DNA from 3 places in the Pseudopedobacter beijingensis genome. Region 3 is predicted to be linked to each of the others. Evidence: riboswitches for the same ligand, from Rfam matches in the RefSeq annotation. Region 3 holds a riboswitch; each other region holds the start of a gene.
The links. Region 3 has a riboswitch for S-adenosylmethionine ahead of ACFSAH_RS18750 (O-acetylhomoserine aminocarboxypropyltransferase/cysteine synthase family protein). Riboswitches for the same ligand answer to the same signal wherever they lie in the genome.

Region 1: it holds a riboswitch for S-adenosylmethionine, as region 3 does, so the genes downstream of both, metH (methionine synthase) here and ACFSAH_RS18750 (O-acetylhomoserine aminocarboxypropyltransferase/cysteine synthase family protein) in region 3, are expected to answer to the same signal.
Region 2: it holds a riboswitch for S-adenosylmethionine, as region 3 does, so the genes downstream of both, ACFSAH_RS07375 (OsmC family protein) here and ACFSAH_RS18750 (O-acetylhomoserine aminocarboxypropyltransferase/cysteine synthase family protein) in region 3, are expected to answer to the same signal.

What each region holds. Positions count from the first base shown of each region.
Region 1 covers NZ_JBHUDG010000003.1:29,558-31,827, reverse strand. The annotation lists gene metH (methionine synthase) at 1-871, opposite strand, end outside; SAM riboswitch class I at 1,001-1,115, opposite strand; gene ACFSAH_RS02245 (Fur family transcriptional regulator) at 1,260-1,676, shown strand; gene ACFSAH_RS02240 (heavy metal translocating P-type ATPase) at 1,743-2,270, shown strand, end outside.
Region 2 covers NZ_JBHUDG010000006.1:9,122-11,391, reverse strand. The annotation lists gene ACFSAH_RS07380 (RagB/SusD family nutrient uptake outer membrane protein) at 1-634, shown strand, start outside; SAM riboswitch class I at 867-971, shown strand; gene ACFSAH_RS07375 (OsmC family protein) at 1,197-1,721, shown strand; gene ACFSAH_RS07370 (hypothetical protein) at 1,814-2,270, opposite strand, start outside.
Region 3 covers NZ_JBHUDG010000051.1:48,415-50,684, forward strand. The annotation lists gene ACFSAH_RS18745 (trans-sulfuration enzyme family protein) at 1-624, shown strand, start outside; SAM riboswitch class I at 762-865, shown strand; gene ACFSAH_RS18750 (O-acetylhomoserine aminocarboxypropyltransferase/cysteine synthase family protein) at 1,108-2,270, shown strand, end outside.

The sequences.
Region 1 (2,270 bases), on a different contig from region 3:
CCAGAAGAGAGGCGGTTTCAACCGGCGTTTCATCGTATTGTCCGAACTCATTAGGAAGACCTGCATTGGGGTAGGCAGATACGTACACATCTGCCAGCTCAGAAAGTTCTTGAATGTATGGACGCATATCTTTTGCCCCTAAAGCACAGTTTAGCCCAATTGATAATAAATCGCCATGGCGTACAGAGTTCCAGAAAGCCTCGGTAGTTTGTCCTGATAGTGTACGACCCGAAGCATCAGTTATGGTTCCGGAGATCATGATCTCGATCTTTCTTCCAATAATTGCTTCGTATTTTTTGATAGCAAAAATAGCAGCCTTGGCATTTAAGGTATCAAAGATGGTTTCAACCAGTAACACATCGGCGCCGCCATCTACCAGTCCTCTTATTTGTTCGTAATAGGCATCTTCAAGCTCGTCAAATGTAATGGCTCTGTATCCAGGGTCGTTTACGTTTGGCGAAATGGAGAGTGTTCTGTTGGTTGGACCAATGGCTCCTGCAACAAAACGGGGACGGTCTGGTGTTAAAGCCGTTATTTCCATAGCGGCTTCTTTGGCTATACGGGCGCCTTCATAGCTCAGTTCATAGGAAAGGTCTTCCATCCGATAATCGGCCATAGAAATACGTTGCGTACTGAACGTATTGGTCTCGATAATGTCGGTTCCGGCCAACAAGTAAGCTTTGTGTATTTCTTTAATAATATCTGGCCTTGTCAGGTTCAGCATATCATTATTGCCTTTCACATCGCAAGGATGGTTTTTAAACCTTTCGCCCCTGAAATCACTTTCAGTCAGCTTGTAGTTTTGGATCATAGTACCCATGGCTCCATCAATCACCAGGATACGCTTTTTAAGTTCTTCTCTGATATTCATAAAATGCACATCGTCAAACAAAAGCAATAAATCGAGACTTAAAATGAAAGCAGTATCAATTTATGTACATTGTTATTCGTTAAAAGCTTAATGAAGAAAAGTCGGTATGTGTTGTAGTCCGTTGACTTTCACTTATCTTTCCCAGTTATATTTTTGTATTTTAACTGAGTAGAACGTAGCACCTTGTAAGCACAGGTTGCTAAGACTTCATCGGGTCTAATCCCTCCGTCTTTCTTTATAAGCAATGCAAATTTGCAATATAATTTGGTGAAAACCAAATTTTAAATAGCTATTCCAAATAAAATTAGGTGGATGCGGATTATTGGCGAAATTTTTTTGGTTACATTTCTATTAGAAACTAATTTTTAAGTTATTTGTTTTTTATGCAATGAAAGAGTTAGAAACGTTATTAGAGCAGAAAAATATTAAGCCCACAGCGATGCGCTTGTTGACTGTGCAATGTTTGGTAGAGCAAGATAAGGCTGTTTCTTTAAATGAACTTGAAAAACTTATGCATCCGGCAGACCGGATAACTATTTACAGAACGTTAAAAACGTTTGAGAAGAATGGTTTGCTGCACAGTATTGATGATGGTACGGGAACCCAAAAGTTTGCTATGTGTGACGATAGTTGTGATGCAGATAATCACAACCATGTGCATGTCCATTTTTATTGTAATACTTGTTTAGAAACTTCCTGTCTTCCGAAAACAAAAATACCTGCTATTGTATTGCCTGATTATTTCTTGTCTCAGGAAGTGAATCTGGTGGTAAAGGGAACCTGTGCCAAGTGTACGGTTCATTAGAATGCAATAGTATTGCACCTGATTATAACCTACTTTTGTTGTAAATAAGTACTAATAATTTTATTTATGACAGAACATAATCACAATCATAGCCACGATCATGACCATGATCACGGTCTAAATAATTGGCAGCTTCTGGTAGCGTTACTTGTATTGGTAACTATGCAGGTATTGGAATACGGTTTTCATATTCGGTTTAATAATATTACCGAATTACTTATATATGGTGCGGCTTATCTTTTATCGGGATACTCCGTGCTGGACCTGGCATGGAGAAAAGCCAAGAGGTTTGATTTTTTTAACGAATTCTTTTTAATGAGCGTGGCCACTATTGGCGCATTTTCCATTGGCTCTTATAGCGAAGGAGTTGCTGTAATGGTGTTTTATTCTATTGGCGAATGGTTTCAGGAACGGGCGGTTAAGCGGGCAAAGGGTAATATTAAGGCTTTGCTGGATGTGCGTCCTGATGCTGTAGATGTTGTGAGGAACGGTAAAATAGAAACTGTAAACCCCAAAGATGTATCTATAGGCGAGGTTATACAGGTTAAAGCAGGTGAGAAGGTGGCTTTGGATGGGGAATTGATTTCTGAAAAA
Region 2 (2,270 bases), on a different contig from region 3:
GGCAAACTACCAGTACAATCCCACCAAACAATTATGGGTAGGAACAGATGCTGCTGCAGCTGCCAATGATGCAGACCCTACAAAAGCTCAAAAAGCAAAGCAAAACTACACTCCTGGTAAATGGGATACAGAAAAATACGTTCCACAAAGTAATAAGTTAATCAATAACGATAAATCTAATGTTAACTGGTATGTTTTACGTTATGCAGATGTATTGTTGTTATATGCAGAAGCATTGAACGAATGGAAACAAGGACCTACAAATGATGCTTATACCGCCATTAATATGGTTCGCAGACGTGGGTACGGACTTCCTGTAAGTGCGGCAAGTAATTTAGCTGATGTGCCGACAGGTTTAGATGTTCAGGGTTTTAGAGACGCTGTTCGTAAAGAAAGGGCTTTTGAGTTAGCTTTTGAAGGCCATAGAAGGTTAGATTTAGTACGTTGGGGCGTTTATTACGAGACTGTTAAAGCTACAGCACAAAGATTAGGAATATGGTGGATTACTGCAGGTTCTCCAAATTATGCCGTAGCAACACCAGGTTATACCAAAAAGAATAAACATGAGCTTTTCCCTATTCCACAAAGGGAAATGGATATTATGCCACAGTTTGATCAGAACCAAGGTTGGTAAAATAAAAAAAGCCTGAGAAATTTCTCGGGCTTTTTTTATAACTAAATTCTATTCTATATAGACAAAATAGGTACAGCAATTATCAGTTTTTCTCAATACGGGTGAGTGTTTACTGTTCTATTAAACAGCAAAAGATTTTGTCTGAAAAAAATATTCTAAACTAGGTTTATATTTCAATCAAATTATTATATTTGCCTCGTAATTATTGAAAGACCTCTCTAAAAAGAGTCTTGATTTATAAAGAAGTGGCGAGAGACAGGCTCTATAACCCACTGGCAACCATCAAGAGATTGAACGGTGCTAATTCCTGTCCCCAATGGAGGGGAAAATATAAATAAGAGACATCATGAAAATCAAAAACATCACATTCTACACAGAATTAGATTGCCTTGTAACTATTAACAATACCTGCTGTTGTTGTAGTACCTGTATGCAGATGTACTAAAATCTAATTTTTATAAAAGTACAATTCTCCACATTTCTGTGGGGCTGTTGCTGCTAAATAAAATTCCGCAATTTTCAGGAGTTATTATCCATTCAATTATATTTTATTTATTAAAAAATGTCAGAATTCGTAAAACAATCATTAGGTAGCCTTATTCAGGAATTAAAAAAAGATGCAGATAAAGCACAAGTAAGTTTTGAAGCTACTTCAGTACTTGAAGAAGGTGTAAGTGTAAAGAGTACTGTAAGACAATTTGAGTTTAAGTTTGATGAGCCAGAGTTATTGGGAGGTAAAGATGCTGCGCCTAATCCGGTAGAATATGTACTAGCTTCTTTAGGTTCATGCCAGGCAATTGTATACAGAGCATTGGCTTCTTTAAAAGGTATACAATTAGATAGCGTAACGGTAAAAACTAAAGGAGATCTTAATTTACAAGGTTTTTTAGGTTTGGACAGTACGGTTCGTCCGGGCTATGAAAAAATAGAGTTTGAAACAATTATTGTATCGGATGAGAGTCCTGAGAAACTCGAAAGACTAGCTCAACAAGTAGATGCTATTTGCCCTGTTCTGGATATTATTTCTAACCCTGTAAAAGTGCAGGGAAAATTAACTATTCAAAGTAAACACGAATTGGTAGGTTAATACCTTCAAGAAAAAGGCGACTCCTATTGCAGGAGCCGCCTCATCTTAAAACCACTAAATCAAAAATCTGTATATCTGTCTTTAAGCTATTATTAGTTCAAAGCATTAATCATATTAATCAGCTGGCTTTTAGAAGTTGTTTTTATATCTTCAGTTCCTATAGCTATTGTTCCATTAGCAACAATAGTCGCTTTTTTGATAGCGTAAGCAACAGAACCATTGTTTTCAGACATAAATATTACGTGTAAGGTTAAGCCTACAGGGATAAAGCCATAATGCTCAGAGAAGAAATGATCTTGCATGTCGTAAGTGTCTAGTTGAGCCAGAACGTTAGGCTCGCCTTCATACGCTAAATATATACCAGCATTATCTTTATTGTAAGCTGAAGGTACGGTAACTTTTATCTGTGTTTTTGGACGCGCATCGCTGTAGAATCTATCCACATTTGTCCAGCCAAATTCATTATCCCATATAGCGTAGGTAGCTCTTTCAGTATTTATATTCATACCAGCTTCTTTTCCATGATTGCCACCTGTTTCGTCCCATACC
Region 3 (2,270 bases):
GAAATCAAACTAGCTGTTGACAATACCTTTGCTACACCTTACGGACAGCTCCCTATTAGTCTGGGTGCCGATATTGTAATGCATTCTACAACTAAATTTTTAAACGGGCATGGAGATGTTTGTGGTGGTATTATTATTTTAAAGGAAGAGGATGATTTTTACGAACAATTAAAAACCGTACAGGTTGTAGGTGGTGCCGTTCCTTCCCCATTCGATTGCTATCTGGTAACTCGCGGTATAAAAACATTGGCTTATAGAATGAAAGGTCATGCAGAAAACGCTATGAAACTGGCTGGTTTTCTGGAAGCCCACCCTGCTGTAGAGTCTGTTTATTATCCTGGATTGCCTTCTCATCCGCAGCATCAATTAGCTAAAGAACAAATGAACTCTTTTGGAGGGATGTTATCTTTTTGTCTCAAAAACGGAGAATCTGCTGCTCATAAATTTGTAAATGGAGTTAAAGTATTTACTCAAGCTACAAGTCTGGGAGGCGTAGAAAGTTTGGTAGAACACCGCTATTCCACTGAAGGACCAGATTCTACAACACCTAAAAACCTGGTCAGAATTTCTGTTGGATTAGAAAATATTGAAGATTTAATAAATGATATCAACTTGAACCTTTAAGTTTTTTCGATTTTCATCTAAAATAAAAAAACAAAAACCCAATAATTCCAAATAAAATTTGGTTAATTGTATTTTATTTCCTTATATTTGCAGCAACATTGGTTGAAATACCAAGATCAATTCCTAGAAAAGGTCTTGATTTATAAAGAAGTGGTAAGAGAACAGGCTCTAAGACCCACTGGCAACCTCCCTTAAAAAAGGAAAAGGTGCCAAATCCTGACCCGAGAGGGAAATATAAATTTTAAAAGACATGAAAAAAGCTACTACATTAGAAAATTTCAAAAAACTACAACAAGGGAAATCCCAACATATAAATATTGGTAATTACATTTCTGATTACTGTATATGTTGTTGTATGTGTATGTGCTAATTTTCCCATTTTGCACTACCCTATCACTTTACTATTTTAGCCAACGGTTTAGTGAATCTCTTAAAATTTTTTAAATCAAAATTTATTTATAATAACTTAAAAATCCATAAAAAATGTCAACTCAAAATTTAAAATTCGAAACTTTACAAGTTCATGCGGGACAAGAAGTAGATCCTACAACAGGTTCAAGAGCTGTTCCTTTATATCAAACAACATCATACGTGTTTAAAAACAACGAACACGGAGCCAATCTTTTTGCTTTAAAAGAATTCGGTAATATATATACCCGCATCATGAACCCTACAACTGATGTATTTGAAAAAAGGGTTGCTGCTTTAGAAGGTGGTGTTGGTGCCTTAGCTACATCTTCTGGTCAGGCTGCACAATTTCTTGCCATCACCAACATTCTTCAGGCAGGTGATAATTTCGTAACCACAGGTCGTTTATACGGAGGTACTTATAACCAATTTAAAGTACAATTCAAACGTTTAGGCATAGAAGCCAGGTTTGCTAAAAATGATAATCCGCAATCTTACGAAGAATTAATTGACGAAAATACAAAAGCTTTATATGTTGAAACCATTGGAAACCCGGAATTAAACATTCCTGATTTTGATGCTATTGCTGCTGTATCCAAAAAACACGATATACCTTTTATAGTAGATAATACATTTGGTGCTGGTGGTTACCTTTTCAGACCTATAGACCACGGTGCAAATATTGTAGTTGAAGCTGCAACAAAATGGATAGGCGGTCATGGTACCAGTATTGGTGGGGTAATTGTAGACGCTGGAAACTATAACTGGGGTAACGGAAAATTCCCTCAATTTTCTGAACCTTCAGAAGGTTACCATGGCTTGGTTTTCTCTGATGTTTTTGGTGTTAATGGTCCTTTTGGAAATATCCAGTTTATTATAAGAGCAAGAGTAGAAGGTCTTAGAGATTACGGTTGCTCTCAATCTCCTTTCAACTCTTTCTTATTAATACAAGGTTTAGAAACTCTTTCTTTAAGAGTTCAAAGACACGTAGATAACACTTTGGCATTAGCTAAATGGTTAGAGTCACATCCAAAAGTAAAATCTGTAAATTACCCTGGATTGGAATCTTCTCCATACCATACACTGGCTAAAAAATATCTGAAAAACGGATTTGGTGGTGTATTATCTTTTGAAGTAATTGGCGATAAAGAAAATGCAACTAAAGTAATTAACTCGCTAAAATTAACCAGTAACCTGGCCAATGTTGGTGATGCTAAAACTTTAATCATTCAACCTTC